DNA from 4 places in the Streptomyces sp. NPDC101219 genome. Region 3 is predicted to be linked to each of the others. Evidence: riboswitches for the same ligand, from Rfam matches in the RefSeq annotation. Region 3 holds a riboswitch; each other region holds the start of a gene.

Region 1 (4,717 bases), on a different contig from region 3:
GGCCGCGAGTCCCACCCGGTCCACGAAGTCGTGGTGCGTGAAGCGGTGGACGTCCTTCGCGGACAGGCGCGGGTAGGGCGCGAAGAAGCGGTAGTACTTCGACTCGTCCGACACCTGCTCGTAGAAGCTGACCAGGCGCTCCGCGTCATCGACGGTGATGGGGCGGACGCGGGCGGTGCCGCCGTCGCGCAGCACCACGTCGGCCTCCCAGTGAGCGGGGTACTCGTGCCGGTCCGAGGAGGTCTGCATGGGCCCCAGCGTACGGCTCGCTTCCGGCGACGGCGCGAGGCAGGCTATGGGTGCGCAGGGCAGGGCCGAGGCCGCGGTCCGGCCCTGTGCCCGGAGCGGGAGCAGGTGCCGCGCCGGCATGCTTCACCATATGGGAAACTGGTCTAGACAACCCTGAGCAGCGAAGGGCAGCATCACATGGCTGAGCGCCGCGTCAACGTCGGCTGGGCCGAGGGTCTCCACGCCCGCCCCGCCTCCATCTTCGTCCGAGCCGCCACGGCCGCAGGCGTCCCGGTGACGATCGCCAAGGCCGGGGGCGACCCCGTCAACGCGGCCTCCATGCTGGCCGTCCTGGGCCTGGGTGCCCAGGGCGGCGAGGAGATCGTGCTCGCGTCCGACGCCGAGGGCGCGGACGCCGCACTGGACCGGCTCGCCAAGCTGGTCGCCGAGGGCCTCGAGGAACTGCCCGAAACGGTCTGACACCCGGACCCGTTTCACGGTGACCGTCACCCGTCCGACGCGCACCGCATCGGCACAAAGGCCCGCCCGGTTCTCCGGGCGGGCCTTTCGCATTCCCTTTTCCGGGCAGGAAAAGGGACCCCCCGAATTACGCGCCTCTTTGTATACCGCGCCCGTATTAATTCCGTACGCCCGGTGTGTTGACGGAATGTTTCGAGGTCCTCACACGCTCCGCGGGTCCGGCGCCGGAGGCGGGACGCAGCCGGTGCGCGGCGTGCGCCCGTTCCAGGTGCTGGGCGGTGGCCGCCCGGGCCCGCTCCCCGTCGCCGCGGGCCACGGCGTCCACGATCAGGCCGTGCTCCGTCCAGGTCGGGGCCGGGTCGGCCGGTTCCGCCACGGCGTACATCCAGGCGATCTTGTGGCGCAGCCCGGTCAGGGTCGAGGCCAGGGCGTGGCTCGCCGCGGCCTGGGCCAGCGTCTCGTGGAACCAGCCGTCGAGGGAGCGCAGGTCGTCGCTGCTCCCCTGGCGGGCCCGCTCCTGGCCCAGGCGGACGAGGCCGCGCAGCACCTTGAGGTGGGCGTCGGTACGGCGCTGGGCCGCGCGGGCGGCACCGAGGGGTTCGAGCAGCAGACGCATCTCCAGCAGGTCCGCGGCCTCCCGCTCGGTGGGCTCGGCGACGCACGCGCCCGCGTGCCGCCGGGTCACCACGAACCCCTCCGCCTCCAGCGTCCGCAGCGCCTCGCGCACCGGGACCCGGGACACGCCGTAGCGGCGCGCCAGGAGTTCCTCGGTGAGCCGGCTTCCGCGCGCGTGGACTCCCGCGACGATGTCGTCCCGGACGGCGGCGCACAGTGAATGTGCGGGAACACGCATGGGCGACCTCCGGCTATTTCCCGTGCAACGCCGTCGTCAGGCGTCCGTTCCGTGACTCTATTGCAATTCACCGGATTGATTGATGCCGAGGGACCATTCATGCCTGTTTTTTGGACAACATTCGGAGGAACGCGAAAGCCCCGGCTCGGGGAGCCGGGGCCGTGCGGTGTTCCGGGTGGGCGCGGGGCCTGCCCGCGCACCCGTCAGAGGGAGACGCCGTGCGCGCGGAGGTAGGCGACCGGGTCGAGGTCCGAGCCGTAGTCGGCGCTCGTGCGGGCCTCGAAGTGCAGGTGCGCGCCGGTGACGTTGCCGGTCGAGCCGGAGAGGCCGATCTGCTGGCCCGGGGCGACCTGCTGGCCGGCCGAGACATTGACGGACGACAGGTGGCCGTACTGGGTGTACGTGCCGTCGTGCATCTTGATGACGACCTGGTTGCCGTAGGCGCCGCCCCAGCCGGCCTCGACGACCGTGCCGGCGCCGACGGACTGGACGGGCGTGCCGTTCGCGGCGTGGAAGTCGACACCGGTGTGGCTGCCGGAGGACCAGACGGCGCCGCCGGTCTTGTAGCCGGTGGACACGTAGGAGCCCGGGATCGGCGAGACGAAGGCGTTGAGCCGCTCCCGCTCGGCCTCGCGGGCGGCGCGCTCCTTCTCGGCGCGGGCCTTCTTGGCCTCCTTGGCGGCCTTCTCGCGCGCGGCCTCCTCGGCCGCCTTGCGGGCCTCGGCCTCGGCGGCCTCACGGGCGGCCTCGTGCTGGGCGGCCGCCTGGGCGTCGATCCGGTCGGCGACGGTGTCGCCGAGGGTGATGACGGGGGTGATACCGGTCTGGGCCGCGGCGGGTTCGGCGGCCAGCGCGGGTGCCGCGAGGGAGCCGACGACGCCGCTGCCGGTCAGGGCCGCGACGCCCGCCGCACGAGCGGTGCCGCGGTGGATGCGGCCGGGGCGGCGGTGCTTGCCGGTGGCGCGGGTGAACGCCATGTACAGGCTGGTCCTTTCCTTCCCTCTCGCCTACCGGGTTAGCTGACGGGTTCGGAGCAGGAAGGTCTCCTACGGACCCCCTCGCGACACGCGCGGGCGCCCGATTCACCCCAGGGACGGTGGGTCCCCGGCTCCCCTGGCTCGCGCCGTACGGGGACTCGGCGATGACTGTCCGGTGCCGCGGACGCGGCGCACTGCCTGACGAACAGCCCGCACGAAGCTATGCGGGAGGCGGGTCAATCCCCAAACGGATCCCGGTTTTTGTAGCGCATGCCACAGGGCAGACAGGCAGCCTCCGCCTCAATTCGGGCATAAGAGGGCCCTGGTGACGTTCTCGTCACCAGGGCCCCCACGCGGGAGTGCCGCCGCGGCGGTCTACTCGGCCGCCACCACGGTCACTTCGCCGATCCCGAGCGCCTCCACGGGCGCCTTGATCTGCGCGGCGTCACCGACCAGGACGGTCACCAGCCGGTCGACCGGGAAGGCGTTCACCACCGCCGCGGTGGCCTCCACGGTGCCGGTCGCGGCCAGCCGGCGGTACAACTCGGCCTGGTAGTCGTCGGGCAGGTGCTGCTCCACCTGGTCGGCGAGGGTGCTCGCGACCGCCGCCGCCGTCTCGTACTTCAGGGGTGCGACGCCCACCAGGTTCTGCACGGCGACGTCCCGCTCGTCGTCGGTCAGCCCGTCGGCGGCGAGGGTGCGCAGCACGTTCCACAGGTCCTGCAGCGCGGGCCCGGTGTTCGGGGTGTCCACGGAGCCGCTGATGGCGAGCATGGCCGCGCCCGTGCCGTCCGGCGCGGACCGGAGGACCTGGCCGAAGGAGCGGACGCCGTAGGTGTAGCCCTTCTCCTCGCGCAGGACGCGGTCCAGGCGGGAGGTGAGGGTGCCGCCGAGGCAGTACGTGCCGAGCACCTGCGCGGGCCACACCCGGTCGTGCCGGTCGGCGCCGACGCGGCCGATGAGCAGCTGCGTCTGGACGGCTCCCGGACGGTCCACGATCACGACCCGGCCGGTGTCGTCGGCGATCACGGGCGGCACCGGCCGGGGCTGTCCCGGCGAGCCGGTCCACGCGCCGAGCGTGTCCCCGAGCAGCGCCGGGAGGTCGACGCCGGTCAGGTCGCCGACGACCACGACGGTGGCCGTGGCGGGACGCACGTGCTTCTCGTAGAAGGCGCGCACGGCCGCCGAGTCGATGCTCGCGACGGTCTCCTCGGTGCCCTGCCGGGGGCGCGACATGCGCGCGTCGGCGGGGAACAGCTCCTTGGATAGCTCCTTGGCCGCCCGGCGGGAGGGGTTGGCCAGCTCGTGCGGGATCTCGTCGAGGCGGTTGCGGACCAGACGCTCGATCTCGCTGTCGGCGAAGGCGGGTGCCCTCAGGGCGTCGGCGAGCAGGCCCAGGCCCTTGGCCAGCCGCGAGGCCGGCACCTCCAGGGTGAGGCGGACGCCGGGGTGGTCGGCGAAGGCGTCCAGGGTGGCGCCGCAGCGCTCGAGTTCGGCGGCGAACTCCTCGGCGGAGTGCTTGTCGGTGCCCTCGGAGAAGGCCCGCGCCATGATCGTGGCGACGCCGTCGAGGCCGGCCGGTTCCGCGTCGAGGGGCGCGTCGAGGACCACCTCGACGGCGACGACCTGCTGGCCGGGGCGGTGGCAGCGCAGGACGGTCAGGCCGTTGTCGAGCGTGCCCCGCTCGGGGGCCGGGAAGGCCCAGGGCTTGGCGTCACCCGCCTGCGGCCGGGGGTGGAAGTCCATCGTGGCGAGCTCGGTCACTTCGCCGCCTCCTCGTTCTCGTCGGTGCCGGCGGCCGCGGCGGCCTGGGCGGGTGCCTCGTCCCCGGCGGCGAGGGGCTCGTAGACGAGCACCGCGCGGTTGTCGGGGCGCAGGCGGGCCTTGGCGACCTCCTGGACCTCCTCGGCCGTCACGTCGAGGACCCGGCTCACCGCGGTCAGGGCGAGCTGCGGGTCGCCGAACAGGACGGCGTACCGGCACAGTTCGTCGGCGCGGCCCGCCACCGTTCCGAGCCGGTCCAGCCACTCGCGCTCCAGCTGGGCCTGGGCGCGTTCCAACTCCTCGGCCGTGGGGCCCTCCTCGGCGAACCGGGCGAGCTCCTCGTCGATGGCGGCCTCGATCACCGGCACCTCGACGTCGCCGGACGCCTTGACGTCCAGCCAGCCCAGGGAGGGCG
Region 2 (4,717 bases), on a different contig from region 3:
GTGGGTGGACGAGGCCCTGGCCCGCGAACTGGGTCTGGAGCGGGAGGCGCTGACGGCTTCGGCACGCTGACCGTCGAGGCCGCACCAGTTGCCCTGTTCGCGTGACCCTTCGTTCCGTTGGAGCCCGCCTCGGACGGCCCCCTGATCCCTCGCGCTGACCGGTGCCGGCCCGCCGGACGCAGCGAGCCCGGCGGGCCGTACCCCCTTGTCCGGGACGGCCCGCCGGGCTCGTGCGACGCGTCACGCCACCGAGGCGATCCGCTCCTTGATGGCGTGCGGGGACAGCGCCCCCTTCGCCGTGACGTGGTCGCCGGAGGACTCCCCGCGCAGGCGTCGGCCGATCCACGGCACGAGGTACTCGCGGGCCCACTGGACGTCGTCCCGCCGGACGTCGAACGTGCCCCGGGCCGGGAGCGGGGGCCAGGGCTGCTCGGGGTCGGCCGGGACCTCCAGGCCGAGGGCCTGGCCCGCCCGGAGCGCCACGCGGGTGTGGCCCTCGGGCGAGAGGTGCAGCCGGTCGGCGTCCCACGCCCTGCGATCCTGGACGCTGCGCAGCGACCACAGGTCGAGCACCGGGCAGCCGTACCGGTCGGCGATGGCCCGCACATGTCCGTTGTACGTGGCGACCTTGCCGCGCAGCCGGCGGAGCACGGGCACGCCCCGGGTGTCGAAGCCGGTGGCGATCAGCACGGTGCCGGACGCGGCGGCGAGTGCCGCGACGGCCCGCTCGAACCGGTCGGCCACCTCGTCCGGGTCGGTGCCCGGCCGGATGATGTCGTTGCCGCCCGCGCAGATGGACACCAGGTCCGGGGCGAGCTCCACCGCCCGCGGGATCTGGTCCGCCACGATCTGGTCGAGCAGCTTTCCGCGCACCGCGAGGTTGGTGTACTGGAAGGCGCCTTCGGGCCGGCGGTCGGCGAGGAGCACGGCGAACCGGTCGGCCCAGCCGACGAACGCGCCGTCGGGGCCGGGATCGCCGACTCCCTCGGTGAAGCTGTCCCCCACCGCCACGTACGACCCGAATTCCACTCTGCTGTCTTTCCTCGAATCGTCTGCCACGGTCACCCATGATGGCGTTTCGGATGTGACCTACGCGACCGTAGGAAAGGGTTGACGGGCGGTGAGATAAACCACTCCGCCTGTCGATTCCCGTTGCGGCGCATCACCGAAGGCCGGACCCGGGATCGGGGTCCGGCCTTCGGCGGCGTGTCAGGCAGGTCGGCGCGGGGGTCAGCCGATGGAGACGCCCTTCGAGCGGAGGTAGGAGACGGGGTCCACGTCCGCGCCGTAGTTCGGCGAGGTGCGGATCTCGAAGTGCAGGTGCGGACCGGTCGAGTTGCCGGTCGAACCGGACAGGCCGACCTGCTGGCCGGCGCTCACGGCCTGGCCGGCCGAGACGGACAGCGAGGACAGGTGGGCGTACTGGGCGTAGTGGCCGTCGTTGAGCTTGATGACGACCTCGTTGCCGTACGCGCCCGCCCAGCCGGCGGAGACCACGGTGCCGGAGCCGACGGCCTTCAGCGAGGTCCCGGTCGGGACACTGAAGTCGACACCGGTGTGGTAGCCGCTGGACCACATGCCGCCGGCCACCTTGTAGCCGGTGCCGACGCCGCCGCCGGGCACCGGGGAGGTGTAACCGGAGGCACTGGCGGCCTGATTGGCGCCCGTGGACTGCGGGGCGGTCTTCTTGACCGGGGCCTCGCTCTTGCCTGCGGAGGGCTTGGCGGGCGCGGTCTTCTTCTTCGGCGCGTCCTGGGCGGACGGGGCCGAGGAGGACTTCTTCGGGGCGCTCGGCGCGGCCTTGCCGTCGATGGACAGCTTCAGGCCGGGGTGGATGAGCGACGGGTCGTCACCGACGGCCTCGCGGTTGTCGGCGTAGAGCTGCTTCCAGCCGCCGTCGACGTTCTCGGTGTCGGCGATCTTGGCCAGGTAGTCCCCGGACTTCACGACGTAGGTGCGGGACTCGCCGTTCTTCGCGGTGTCCTTGCCGTCGGCCTTGGCGCCGGCGGACACGCTCTGGACGGCCTTCTCCGGAGCCGCCTGGGGGGTGGCGGCGTGGGCGCCGGTGGCGCCGAGGAGCGGCAGGGCGAGAGCGGCGCCACCGGTACCGGCGACGGCGATGGAACGGGCGAGACGCAGGGTCCTGGGACGGCGGTGCTTACCCTTGGCGGGCATGACGAATTCCTCTCCGGCGCCTGCGAGGTGAGCTGTCGGGTTCGGGCTGGAGATGCCCGGCCGCGCAGGACGCGGCTTAACCCCGAGCCTGTTTCTCCGGAAGACCGGTAACAGGCAGTCGTACCTGTGGGTCCCCCGCTCCTGCCGTTCACGGGTCAGTGAGTGTGCGGGCTCCGGGCGGCGGCAGGATTAGGCGTCCGTCCGGATCGGTGGCGAACGTAAGCGACCAAGACGCAAAGGGACAAGCGAGGGGTTCCCCCTGAACGCCCTTTTCCGTGATCCACTCGGACAATTGCTGTCACCGTGCGTGGATTCCGTGTCCCGTGAAATGCCGAAAAGGCTTGCGGGACAGGGGAATTACGTGAACATGGCGACAACCCGTTGTCACCACTATGACGATGCTCACGCACCCCATTCCCATCTCCCTTTCTATCGGGGCACGTTATGGCGAATTCCCCGAAACGGACAGAACGCCTTAAACGCTGAATCGGGACTTCTTCCCGGCTCGCGATGTCGTATCGTCGGGGTGCCGTCGACGAGCCGCGTCGACGACGCCGAGTGGGAGGAGCCCCCGTGACGCAGCACATCCCGTCGACCGAACCCGAGCTGGCCGGGGTGCGCAATTTCCGTGACGTGGGCGGGCTGCCGACCCGGGACGGCCGGCGCGTGCGGCACGGCGTGCTGTTCCGCAGCGGCCACCTCGCCCACGCGACCGCCGAGGACGCCGCCTTCCTGTCGTCCCTGGGACTGCACACCGTCTTCGACTTCCGCAACGCGGCCGACCAGAAGCTGGAGGGCCCGGACGTCGCCCTGCCCGGCGTGCGCAACGTGAACCTGCCGCTGAGCGACCCGGCCGACGGGGCGGAGTTCTGGCGGATGGTCCGCGACGGCGACCTGGAGCAGCTGCGCACGATCCTCGCCGACGGCAAGGCCGCGGACCGGATGATCGCCTCCTACCGGGCGACCATCCGGGGCCGCACCGCCGAGCACTCCCGGGTGCTGCACGCGCTCGCCGAGGAGAGCGTGCCCGCGCTGATGCACTGCGCGGCCGGCAAGGACCGCGCGGGCCTGTCGGTGGCGGTGACGCTGCTGGCGGTGGGCGTGGAGCGCGACGCGATCTTCGAGGACTACCTGAAGTCCAACGAGCGGCACCGCCGCTACAAGGTGCACCGCAACGGAAGCTCCGACTCGGCCTACTCCCCCGAGGTCATGGAGCTGCTGAACCCGCTGTTCGACGCCCGCGCCGAGTACCTTCAGGCAGCGCTGGAGACCATCGAGGAGACGTGGGGCGGCGTCGACGCCTACCTGGAGCAGGGCCTCACCCTCGCACCCGGGACCCGGGAACGGCTGCGCACGCGCCTGCTGGACTGACCCCCGGCCGAGCGGGCCGGGGGCACGGCCGCACCCGGCCCGCTACTGCTTCGCGCCGACCGTGAACAGCAGATAGATGAAGCCCGCCACGACGTGACCCGCCACGACGTAGACGAACAGGCGCACCCACAGGGCGCGCGGGAACTTCTCTTCCATGTTTCTCACGAGGCATCTCCGTGGGCGGGGCCGAGGCAGAGCGCGGCCGAGGGGCTCTGCAGCAGGGTATGCACGAACAGGAGCTCGACTCCGTCGGGGTCCTGCGCGGCGATCCGGTGCGGGGTGAGCGAGTCGAAGTGGGCGCTGTCGCCCGGGCCGAGCCGGTGCAGCGTCTCGCCGAGCCGGAGCAGCAGCCGGCCCCGCAGGACGTACAGCCACTCCTCGCCGGGGTGGACGCGCACGATGTCGCCCTGCGAACCGTGCGGGACGTGGACCCGCAGGGCCTGCATGCCGCGCCCGGGCGCGCCCGCCTGCCAGTAGGTCCAGCCGCCGGCCGTCGTGGGTTCCATCCCGGCGGCGCGCACCACCGCATCCCGCTCGGGGGCCGCCTCGCCGAGGAGTTCGGCGACCGTCGTACCGTAGACGCGGGCGAGGGACAGCAGCATGGGCAGCGAGGGCTGCCGCTGCCCGGTCTCCAGACGCGAGAGGTGGGCGGGCGACAGGCCCGCGTCGCGGGCCGCGGCCTCCAGGGTGAGGGAGGCCCTGCGCCGCAGTGCCCGCAGCTGCGGCGCGACCAGACCCAGTGCGTCGGGCCGGGCGCCCGACGGCTCTGTCTCGGGGGAGCTCATGCCCCTATCTAGCCCCCTGATTTGTCCGGCGGGCAAATTTTTTGCCTCACAGGCAAAAGGAGGCGTCCTGCTGCCGGCGGCAGGACACGGGCCGGCCGGTCAGCGGTTGGCGATCGCCTGCTTCACCAGCGTCCTGCCGAAGTCCCACACCAGGCCGCCGCCCTGGTGGGCGTCGTCCATCACCGCGGTGAAGGCGTCCACGAAACGGTCCACCTCCGGCTCGCCGATGATCAGCGGCGGGATCAATTTGATCACCTCCATGTGATCACCGGACACCTGGGTGAGGATCCGGTGCCGCTGGAGCAGCGGCACGACCACCATCTGCGCGAACAGACCCTTGCGGGCGGCCTGCAGCATGGCCCAGTGGCCGCGCAGCTTCAGCGAAC
Region 3 (4,717 bases):
TCATCCGCAACTACCTGGACCTCACCCGGGACAGCGGGCACGTGCCGGCCAAAGCGATCACGGACCGGGAGGAGGAGATCCTGAAGCTGGTCGCCGAGGGACACACCTCCCAGCAGATCGCCGACCTGCTCACGATCAGCCCCAAGACCGTGGAGCGGCACCGGGCGAACCTGCTGTCCAAACTGGGCCTCAAAGACCGCCTGGAACTCACCCGGTACGCGATCCGGGTCGGACTGATCGAGCCCTGACGCCGGCCCGGGACGCCGTCGGGCGGACGGTGACCGGTGGCCGGTGCCGTCCGCGCGGTTGCCAGACTGGCCCCGAGCCGCACCGTCCCGGCCCCGGCCGACCCGCCCCCGTCCTGGAGTACGCCGATGCCCCACCCGTACGTCCTGCTGTCCGCCGCCGTCTCCCTCGACGGCTACCTGGACGACACCGGCCCCGAACGGCTGCTGCTGTCCAGCCCGGCCGACTTCGACCGGGTCGACGAGGTACGGGCCTCGGTGGACGCGGTGCTCGTCGGAGCCGGCACCCTGCGCGCCGACAACCCACGGCTGCTGGTCAACTCGCCCGAGCGGCGCGCCGCCCGGGTCGCCGAGGGCAGGCCGGAGTACCCGCTGAAGGTCACCGTCAGTGGCTCCGGCGACCTGGACCCGGCCGCCCGCTTCTGGCACACGGGCGGCGACAAGCTCCTGTACACGACGGACCGGGGCGCCGAGCGCGCCCGCGCCCTCGGACCGGCCACCGACATCGTCCCGCTCGGCGCGGAGCTGGACTGGCGGCGCCTGCTGGAGCACCTGCACGACGTCCGCGGGGTGCGCCGGCTCATGGTGGAGGGCGGCGGCCTGATCCACACCCAGCTCGTCACCCAGGGCCTCGCCGACGAACTCCAGCTGGTCGTGGCGCCGTTGTTCGTGGGCGACCCCGACGCGCCCCGCCTGTTCGGCCCCGGTTCCTACCAGGCCGGCCGGCTGCGGCTGCTGGAGACCCGGCAGATCGGCGACGTCGTCCTGATGCGCTACGAGCCCACCGCGCCCGGGACCGGCGCGACGGTCACCGCCGCCGACCGCCACTGGCTCGCCCTCGCCTGCGACCTGGCGTCCCGGTGCACGCCCTCGCGGACGGCGTTCAGCGTGGGCGCGGTGGTGGTCGCGGCCGACGGCACGGAACTGGCGCGCGGTCACTCCCGGGAGGGCGGCGACCCGGTGGCGCACGCGGAGGAGGTCGCGCTCGCCGGGACCGACCCCACGGACCCCCGGCTCGCCACCGCCACGGTGTACTCCAGCCTGGAGCCCTGCGCCCGCCGCGCGTCCCGGCCCGCCTCCTGCTCCCGGCTCCTGCTGGACGCGGGGGTGCGGCGAGTGGTCACGGCGTGGCGGGAGCCCGACACCTTCGTCACGGACGCCGACGGCAGCGGGCTGCTGACGGCCGCGGGCGCCACCGTGGTCGTCGTGCCGGAGCTGGAGGACCGCGCCAAGGCGCCGAACGCCCATCTGACGGGAGGGTGAGCACGGCCTCCACTCCGCCCGTCGGCCGCGCGAGCAGCACCGTTGAAAAGGGGCCCGGGGAAAAGCGTGCGCGAAGCGCTCCCCGGATGCCGTACACTGGAATCACAACGACGCGGGGTGGAGCAGCTCGGTAGCTCGCTGGGCTCATAACCCAGAGGTCGCAGGTTCAAATCCTGTCCCCGCTACTGAAGGCCGAGGGCCGGAATCCGAAACAGGATTCCGGCCCTCGGTGCGTTCCGTCCCGTCCGTCCCGTCCGTCCCGTCCGGCGCGCCGGAGTGCCGGAGAGTTCCTCCCAGGCTTCCCCCCTTCCTCCCCGCCTCACGCCGGCGCGCGCCCCTTCCTTCGCTCACCCTCCGTGGTCACCCACCGTGTCCGCGCCGTCCCGCAGGGATAACAATTGACGCTCCGTCAGAAAACGGGCCTCATTCGAGGTGGAGTCAACTCGCCCGTTTTCGCCTGCTCGTGGCGGGTAAGTCCGTACGGGATTCGTTAACGATCAAGAGGAACCGCTTGGAATCAGGCCCCCACGTCTATTAACGTTCGATAACGCAGCGCGGTCGTCCCAGCCGTCACACGAGTCGGCTCCGTGCGCACGCGCCGAATCCCGCAAGGGAACCGGGGAACCACCAACTTGGGGTGAATCGCGTGGATGCCCCCGTGGAGACACGGGCGGTATACGCGCGTAGGAGACCTTCCTGCTCCGAACCCGTCAGCTAACCCGGTAGGCGGAGAAGGAAGGAAAGGAGTACGCCCACGTGGCGTCGAACCGGCCTGCCCCCGAGGCCCCTCTCATGCCGAGCCAGCGCGACGGCGACACCTTCGTCTACGGCGGCGTCCGCGCCGACGAGGGCCCCTTCGAGGAGTGGAACCCCACCGCGGAGTCCGTCCGCCCGGTGCGCGGCCGGCATCGCGTCAGCAAGCAGCGCGGCGGAGGACTCGCCCGCAGCTCCACCGTCCTGGGTGTCGGCGTCATAGCCGCCGTCGGCGCCGGCGGCATGGCCAGCGCCCAGACCGGCAAGCCGCCGGTCTCCATCTCCATGCCCGACCTCCCCAACGTGGGTTCCCTCATCTCCGACGAGGAAACGCCCGAGGGCTCCGCCACCCCGCTCAGCAGCATCGGCACCGCCGGCGCCGAAGCCGAGCAGGGCAACGCCGGCGAGGCACTGCGCAGCCGGATCATGGCGCAGGTCGAGCAGCAGCAGGACCAGGCCGAGAGCAAGGCCGCCGCCGCTGCCGTCGCCGCCGCCGAGAAGGAGGCCGCTCAGGCCGCCGCCAAGGCCGAGAAGGAGGCCAAGGCCAAGGCCGCGGAAGCGAAGCGAAAGGCCGAGGAGGAGGCGAAGAAGAAGGCCGAGGCCGAGCGCCTCGCCAAGCTGGCCACCCAGTACGCGCTGCCGACCTCCTCCTACACGCTCACCTCGACCTTCGGTCAGGCCGGCGCCTACTGGTCCTCCGGCCAGCACACCGGCCTCGACTTCGCCGCCCCCAGCGGCACGCTGATCAAGGCCGTCCACACCGGCACCATCACCTCCGCCGGCTGGGACGGCTCCTACGGCTACAAGACGGTGCTGACCCTCGACGACGGCACCGAGATCTGGTACGCCCACCAGTCCTCGATCAGCGTCAGCGTCGGCCAGAAGGTCACCACCGGCGAGGTCATCGGCCGGGTGGGCTCCACCGGCAACTCCACCGGCGCCCACCTGCACCTGGAGGTCCACACCTCGGGCTCCGCCTCCGGCATCGACCCCCTGACCTGGCTGCGCAGCAAGGGCCTCAACCCGTAACGGACCCCGTTCCGGACCCTCCACCGGCAGTCCCGACGGCGCCCCCAGGGCGTCCGGGCTGCCGGTCAGGTGTTTCCGGGGCCGTTCGAGCCGGGCCACCCGGGCGCGGACGCGGGATGCGGCCCGGCGGGGTGCGTCGGCAGTACGTAGGGGTGGCCGTAGCCGTAGCCGCCTCCGTAGCCGTACCCGCCTCCGTAGCCGTAGCCCCCTCCGTAGCCGTAGCCGTAGCCATAGCCATAGCCATAGCCGTGGGCCGGAGCGTGGCCGTGGGGGCCGGGCGGCGGGCCTGTCACGCGGAAGACCGGCGCGGTGATCCGGGCCGCGTGCTCCAGTGCCGGGCGGGCCCTGCCCCGCCGTCGCCACAGCTCCCCGAGCAGGGCGCCCTCACGGGCGACGAAGTCCGCCGGTGCGCGCCCCGCGCCGCCCCGGTGCCGCAGGAAGGCCAGGGACGTCGCGAACGCCTCGTACCGCGCCACCTCCCGGGCCGCGGCCCGGCCGCCGTGCCGCCGGGCGTACTGCCGGGCGAGGCGCCGGGCCCGCATCGAGCCGAGCACGAACGGCTCCACCGGGGTCAGCCACCCGGCGGCCACATAGGCCGGCAGCTCCGTGCGCACGGTGCGCAGTTCCCGCTGCCGGGTCCACACCACCAGCCACGTCAGCACCCCGAACAGCGGCACCATGAACACCGCGTAGACCGCGAAGAAGCCGTACTCGCCGAGGTTCGAGGAGCCGTTCCACAGCGCGTGCAGGCCCATCGCCAGCGCCAGCCCGGTCAGCGGGAGCAGCACGCGCCGCACCCGGCGGCCCTCGCCGGACAGGGCGGCGAGGCCGAAGCCGATGCCGGTGAGCACGGTGAACAGGGGGTGCGCGAACGGCGACATCACGGCGCGGACGAAGAAGGTGGCCGCGGTGAGGGACGCCAGGCCGCTGTCCCCGGTCAACTGGTCGGTGCCGAAGGCGTTGCCGAGGTAGAGGATGTTCTCGGTGAACGCGAACCCGGTGGCGGAGACCCCGGCGATCACCACGCCGTCGAGGATGCCGCCGACGTCACGTCTGCGGAAGAGGAAGACGAGGAGGACGGCGGCCGCCTTCGCGCTCTCCTCCACCACCGGGGCTATGACGGTCGCACCGAGGGTGTCCGCCCGGGCCGGGTCGGCGGTGGCGGTGGCGATCCAGCGGGTGGCGAAGCTGTTCGCGACGATCGACATCAGGGCGGCGGCGCAGGCACCCCAGGCGAACGCGAAGACGAGGTTGGTCCAGGGGCCGGGCGCCACCCGGTCCAGCCAGCGGAACGCGGCCAGCAGCAGCGGCACCGGCAGGACGGCGAGGCCCAGCCCGACGAGGAAGCCCTCCGTGCCGGTCTGCTCGCGGACCAGGGCCAGGATGACCAGGCCCGACAGGGCGAGCAGCGCGGCCGGCCCGCCGTA
Region 4 (4,717 bases), on a different contig from region 3:
TCAGCGAGTCCTTGTACTCCGCCGGGCCGCGCCCCATGTCGAGCAGGCCCACCCCCTCGGCAGCGGCGGCCTCGGCCATCCGCAGGTGCAGCACCAGCCCCGGCGAGTACTTCGCGAACTCCGGGTCGTAGGCCGGGAACCAGCAGGCCAGCACGGTGGCCGAGCGCAGGCCGAAGTGCGCGGCGACGGGCCGGCCGCCGGCGTAGAGCACCGACAGGGTGCCCGTGCACTGGGCGGACCGGGTCTCCGCGAGCCGGGCCACCAGCCGGGCGATCCACTCCTGCGCGAACCGGTCGCGCCGGCCCGTCCTGCGGTACTGCGCCGACTTCCACTCCATGAGCGTGCGCAGCGCGGCCGGGTCGCGCTCGTCGAAGACGAACCGGACCGGGCCGGCCTGGCGGCCGAGCCGGCGCTCCTTGGCCAGCGTGGTCTTCAGGAACTTCGGCGACTGGGTGCGCAGCACGGACTCGTAGGTCTCGTACCCCTTCTCCACGTCGATGACGTAGGTGGCGTGCTCCTCGGCCGCGTACGGCACGAACAGCCCCTGGTCCGCCTCCAGGTTGTCGAAGGCGAAGCTGGACACCGAGCAGGCGCGCAGCAGTTCACGGGGGTCCACCGCCGACCCGGGAGGCAGGATCGCTCCCTGGCAGTCGGACACCCCCAGGCCGATCGCCCGGCCCTGCCCCCACGGTCCGTGCTCGTACGGCAGGAACCCGGCCGGGTCCGCGCCCTCGTACACCACCGCGACCCGGGCGCGCGGCCGTACCCGTCCCACGACCGTGGTGAATTCCGGTTCCATGAACGGATTGCGTGGTGTGTCCGCCGTGGCGCGCAGCTCGCGCCACCGTTCCCGTTCCCCCTCGCCGAGCTCCTCGGGCCTCAGCACACGCGTGCGTCCACTGCTCACCTGACCCCCCGATCAAGTCCCCCCTGGACCCTTGGAAGGTACCGCCGGGGAACCGTGCCCGGTAGGCCGCGTCGCCTCTTATTGCCAAATGGTGCACAAACCGTCAACCGGGTACGACCCGGCCGTGGCCGGGAGGAGCCGGGACGGGCGGGCCGTGGGGCCGGCGCCGGGCGGCGGCGGGGGCCGGGGCGGGCGGAGGCGGTGAAGGGGACGGGTGCGCTGTCCGTATTCTCTGATCATGGCCGCACCCACCGCATACTCGCTCATCGCCACCGATCTGGACGGGACGCTGCTGCGCGGCGACGACACCCTGTCCGACCGGACCCTCGCCGCGCTCGCACGGGCCGGGCGGGCCGGTGCCCGGCATCTGGTGGTGACGGGGCGCCCGGCCCCCCGCGTGCGCCCGCTGCTCGCGGACCTCGGCTGCACGGGGCTCGCGGTCTGCGGCCAGGGCGCGCAGGTGTACGACGCCGGGACGGAACGGCTGCTGTGGTCGGTCACCCTGGACCGGGAGCTCGCGGAGACCGCGCTCGGCAAGATCGAGGCGGAGACGGGCGAGGTGTACGCGGCGGTCGACCAGGACGGGGTCGACGGGCTCACGCTGATCGAGCCGGGCTACCGGATGCCGCACCCCACGCTGCCCGCCGTGCGGGTGGGGCGGCGGACCGATCTGTGGGAGCGGCCGATCAGCAAGGTGCTGCTGCGCCACCCGGTGCTGTCGGACGACGCGTTGGCGGCGGCGGCGCGTTCGGTGATCGGCTCGCTGGCCACAGTCACGATGTCGGGACCGGGCACGGTGGAGCTCCAGCCGTGCGGGATCACGAAGGCCACGGGGCTGGCGCTGGCCGCCGAGCGGCTGGGGGTCGGCCCGGCGGGCACGATCGCGTTCGGCGACATGCCCAACGACATCCCCATGTTCGACTGGGCGGCCCACGGGGTGGCGATGGCCAATGCCCACGACGAGCTGAAGGCGGTGGCCGACGAGGTCACCACGACGAACGAGGACGACGGCGTGGCCGTCGTCCTCGAGCGACTGTTCGGCAGGGGGCCGGTGCCGCACGTGCCCCAACACGTGCCGCACCCGTCCGCCCCGGGTGATGCGTCCCTGCCCGCCGCAGGGAGGGTGGTGGCTCAGTAGGCCCCGAAGACGTTGTCGATCGAGCCGTAGCGGTCGGCCGCGTAGTTGCAGGCTGCCGTGATGTTGGCGACCGGGTCGTACGGGTCGTAGACGGTGCCGGGCACGTGGTAGGCGGCGAAGGTCGGGTCGATGACCTGGAGCAGGCCCTTGGACGGGGTGCCCTTGGCGGCGTTGGAGTCCCACAGGTTGATGGCCTGCGGGTTGCCCGAGGACTCGCGGATGATGTTGCGGTGGATGCCCTCGTAGGAGCCGGGGATGCCGTGCTGGGCCATGACGGACAGCGACTCGCGGATCCAGCCGTCGAGGTTGTTCGGGTACACCGTCGCCGCGGTGGCGGCGGCCGGGGCGGCGGCCGGGGTGGCCGCTGCGGCGTTGGAGGCGCCGAACAGCGGCAGGGCGGCCACGGCGACGCCGGTGCCGGCGACGGCGAGGGTGCGGGCGAGACGTCGGCTGCCGAAGCGGCGGAGCTGACCGGATGCAGGCATGTCTGTGTTCCTCTCCTACGCCTGCGAGGTGAGCTGTCGGGTTCGGACGGGAGAGTGTCCGGCCGTGCCCCTGCGGGCACGGCTTCACCCCGAGCCGTTCCGGCGCGTGACCGGCCCGGCGACTTACCTGGGTCCCCCGCTCCTGCCGTGCGTGAGTGAGTTCGTCGTTGGGTGGTGCGGGCGGCGGCAGGATTCGGCGTCCGCCCGGCGGCCCGGAACGTATGCGAGAGCACACGCCGGGAACAAGTGCGAGGGTCACGGTAAACGCTGTTTGATCTTGACATGGGCGGTTTGCGCCACTTGATCCTTTACGGTCGCCACGGCTCAACTCGCTGCGGGGCAACGGGGAACCGGCGGTGTACGGATGTCGTCGATGTGTCGGGCGGCGCGTGACCGACCTCACGGGTCGCCGGGTCGGAGCGCATTTCACACTAAGAGGAATTCGCTTGGTAATTGCGGCAAATCGGGCGTCGGGGCGGGCAGGATGGTGAGCATGCCGAGGTGTGGTCCGGAATGCGGAGCGATCCGCCCCGGAAAGTCAGAGAATGTCCACTGCTATGAACCGATCAAAAACGGGCCGGTCCTGATCGCCTCCTGCCCGGCCTGTACCCCCGGGCCCTGGCGGTGATCGAAACATGACCGGATACGCTGACTTGAGTGATGGCAGCGACCTATCGACAAACCGTGTAAACGCCAGTGGACACCAGCAGACAGGAGACCCCTCGTGACCGTCGTCGGGCCGTTCGGGCTGAGCGTGCGGGACCAGGCTCTGGAAGCCGATGTCCAGGCCGGGATGACGGCTGTCGAGGAGGGGCTGCTCGAGGCCACCAAGAGTGAGGTCCCCTTCATCACGGAGGCCGCCCAGCACCTGGTGCGGGCCGGCGGCAAGCGGTTCCGGCCGCTGCTGGTGATGCTCTCCGCCCAGTTCGGCGACCCCTACGCGCCGGGCGTCGTGCCGTCGGCCGTGGTCGTGGAGCTGACCCACCTGGCCACGCTGTACCACGACGACGTGATGGACGACGCCGCGGTGCGCCGCGGGGTCGCCAGCGCCAACACCCGCTGGGGCAACTCCGTCGCCGTCCTCACCGGCGACTTCCTCTTCGCGCGGGCTTCGCAGATCCTCGCCGACCTCGGCCCCGAGGCCGTCCGCGTGCAGGCGGTGGCGTTCGAGCGGCTGGTCACCGGCCAGATCCTGGAGACCGCGGGCCCGCAGGACGGACGGGACCCCGTGGAGCACTACCTGGACGTGCTCGGCGGCAAGACCGGCTCCCTGGTCGCGGTGTCCTGCCGGTTCGGCGCCATGATGTCCGGCGCCGACGAGACGGTCGTGGACGTGCTCACCCAGTACGGCGAGCGGCTCGGCGTCGCCTTCCAGCTCGCCGACGACGTCCTCGACATCGCCTCCGACTCCCACGAGTCGGGCAAGACCCCGGGCACCGACCTGCGCGAGGGCATCGCCACCCTGCCGGTGCTGCGGCTGCGCGAGCGGGCCGAGCGGCTCGGCCTGGCCGACGACCTCGCCCTGTGCGAGCTGCTCGGCTCCGACCTCACCGACGACGCCCGGCACGCCGAGGCGCTGCGTCTGCTGCGCGCCCACCCCGCCCTGGAGCAGGCCCGCCGCGACACCGTGCGCTACGCCAAGGAGGCGCGCGCCGCGCTGGCCCCGCTGCCGGAATGCGAGTCCAAGACGGCGCTGACGGAGCTGTGCGACGCCGTGGTGCACCGGGCCGGCTGACCACGGCGCGCCGGGACCGGCCGCCGCACCCGGACACCGGCCGTCCCCCACGGGCGGCCGGACCACCCCTACTGGTGAGCGGCCCACCCCTACTGGTCGGCGGACCCGTGGCGCCCCGATGTCATACCCCAGCAGTACACGGAGTTGAGCCCGCGGTCTGACGCATCGGCCGCCGCCGTTTGGTCAGATGGAACACGAAGGACATCATCACTCCTCACCGGTTCGGGTGAGGACGGCGGCTCGGGGTGAACAGGTGCGCAGGCACGCGACGCAGGCCGCCGCCGACCAGGAGGTAGGGCACACATGGCACCGTACGCATCCGACGACAGGACGACCGCGGAGCCGGCCGGCGACCCCGGCCCGGGCCGCCGCAGGGCCGCCCGGTACGTCGTCCCGGTCACGGTGATGGGGGTGGCGGCCGCGACCATCGGGCTCGTGCCCGCCATCGCCAG

What was found. Region 3 has a riboswitch for cyclic di-AMP ahead of ACIRPP_RS19080 (M23 family metallopeptidase). Riboswitches for the same ligand answer to the same signal wherever they lie in the genome.
Region 1: another riboswitch for cyclic di-AMP. It lies ahead of ACIRPP_RS30685 (M23 family metallopeptidase); the one in region 3 lies ahead of ACIRPP_RS19080 (M23 family metallopeptidase).
Region 2: another riboswitch for cyclic di-AMP. It lies ahead of ACIRPP_RS10960 (peptidoglycan DD-metalloendopeptidase family protein); the one in region 3 lies ahead of ACIRPP_RS19080 (M23 family metallopeptidase).
Region 4: another riboswitch for cyclic di-AMP. It lies ahead of ACIRPP_RS05430 (transglycosylase SLT domain-containing protein); the one in region 3 lies ahead of ACIRPP_RS19080 (M23 family metallopeptidase).

The regions. Positions count from the first base shown of each region.
Region 1 covers NZ_JBIWOK010000024.1:4,346-9,062, reverse strand. Annotated here, with positions in the region: gene ACIRPP_RS30700 (GNAT family N-acetyltransferase) at 1-249, opposite strand, end outside; gene ACIRPP_RS30695 (HPr family phosphocarrier protein) at 427-708, shown strand; gene ACIRPP_RS30690 (GntR family transcriptional regulator) at 866-1,561, opposite strand; gene ACIRPP_RS30685 (M23 family metallopeptidase) at 1,765-2,538, opposite strand; cyclic di-AMP (ydaO/yuaA leader) riboswitch at 2,551-2,712, opposite strand; gene ACIRPP_RS30680 (M16 family metallopeptidase) at 2,914-4,302, opposite strand; gene ACIRPP_RS30675 (M16 family metallopeptidase) at 4,299-4,717, opposite strand, start outside.
Region 2 covers NZ_JBIWOK010000004.1:509,421-514,137, forward strand. Annotated here, with positions in the region: gene ACIRPP_RS10950 (TetR family transcriptional regulator C-terminal domain-containing protein) at 1-70, shown strand, start outside; gene ACIRPP_RS10955 (SGNH/GDSL hydrolase family protein) at 241-1,029, opposite strand; gene ACIRPP_RS10960 (peptidoglycan DD-metalloendopeptidase family protein) at 1,231-2,175, opposite strand; cyclic di-AMP (ydaO/yuaA leader) riboswitch at 2,180-2,346, opposite strand; gene ACIRPP_RS10965 (tyrosine-protein phosphatase) at 2,749-3,546, shown strand; gene ACIRPP_RS10970 (DUF6126 family protein) at 3,589-3,711, opposite strand; gene ACIRPP_RS10975 (helix-turn-helix domain-containing protein) at 3,708-4,331, opposite strand; gene ACIRPP_RS10980 (aspartate aminotransferase family protein) at 4,431-4,717, opposite strand, start outside.
Region 3 covers NZ_JBIWOK010000008.1:396,100-400,816, forward strand. Annotated here, with positions in the region: gene ACIRPP_RS19065 (response regulator transcription factor) at 1-248, shown strand, start outside; gene ACIRPP_RS19070 (dihydrofolate reductase family protein) at 375-1,508, shown strand; tRNA gene ACIRPP_RS19075 (tRNA-Met) at 1,620-1,693, shown strand; cyclic di-AMP (ydaO/yuaA leader) riboswitch at 2,095-2,252, shown strand; gene ACIRPP_RS19080 (M23 family metallopeptidase) at 2,265-3,290, shown strand; gene ACIRPP_RS19085 (PrsW family intramembrane metalloprotease) at 3,356-4,717, opposite strand, start outside.
Region 4 covers NZ_JBIWOK010000002.1:468,077-472,793, reverse strand. Annotated here, with positions in the region: gene ACIRPP_RS05440 (GNAT family N-acetyltransferase) at 1-886, opposite strand, end outside; gene ACIRPP_RS05435 (HAD family hydrolase) at 1,146-2,045, shown strand; gene ACIRPP_RS05430 (transglycosylase SLT domain-containing protein) at 2,039-2,530, opposite strand; cyclic di-AMP (ydaO/yuaA leader) riboswitch at 2,536-2,698, opposite strand; gene ACIRPP_RS05425 (polyprenyl synthetase family protein) at 3,255-4,265, shown strand; gene ACIRPP_RS05420 (outer membrane lipoprotein carrier protein LolA) at 4,569-4,717, shown strand, end outside.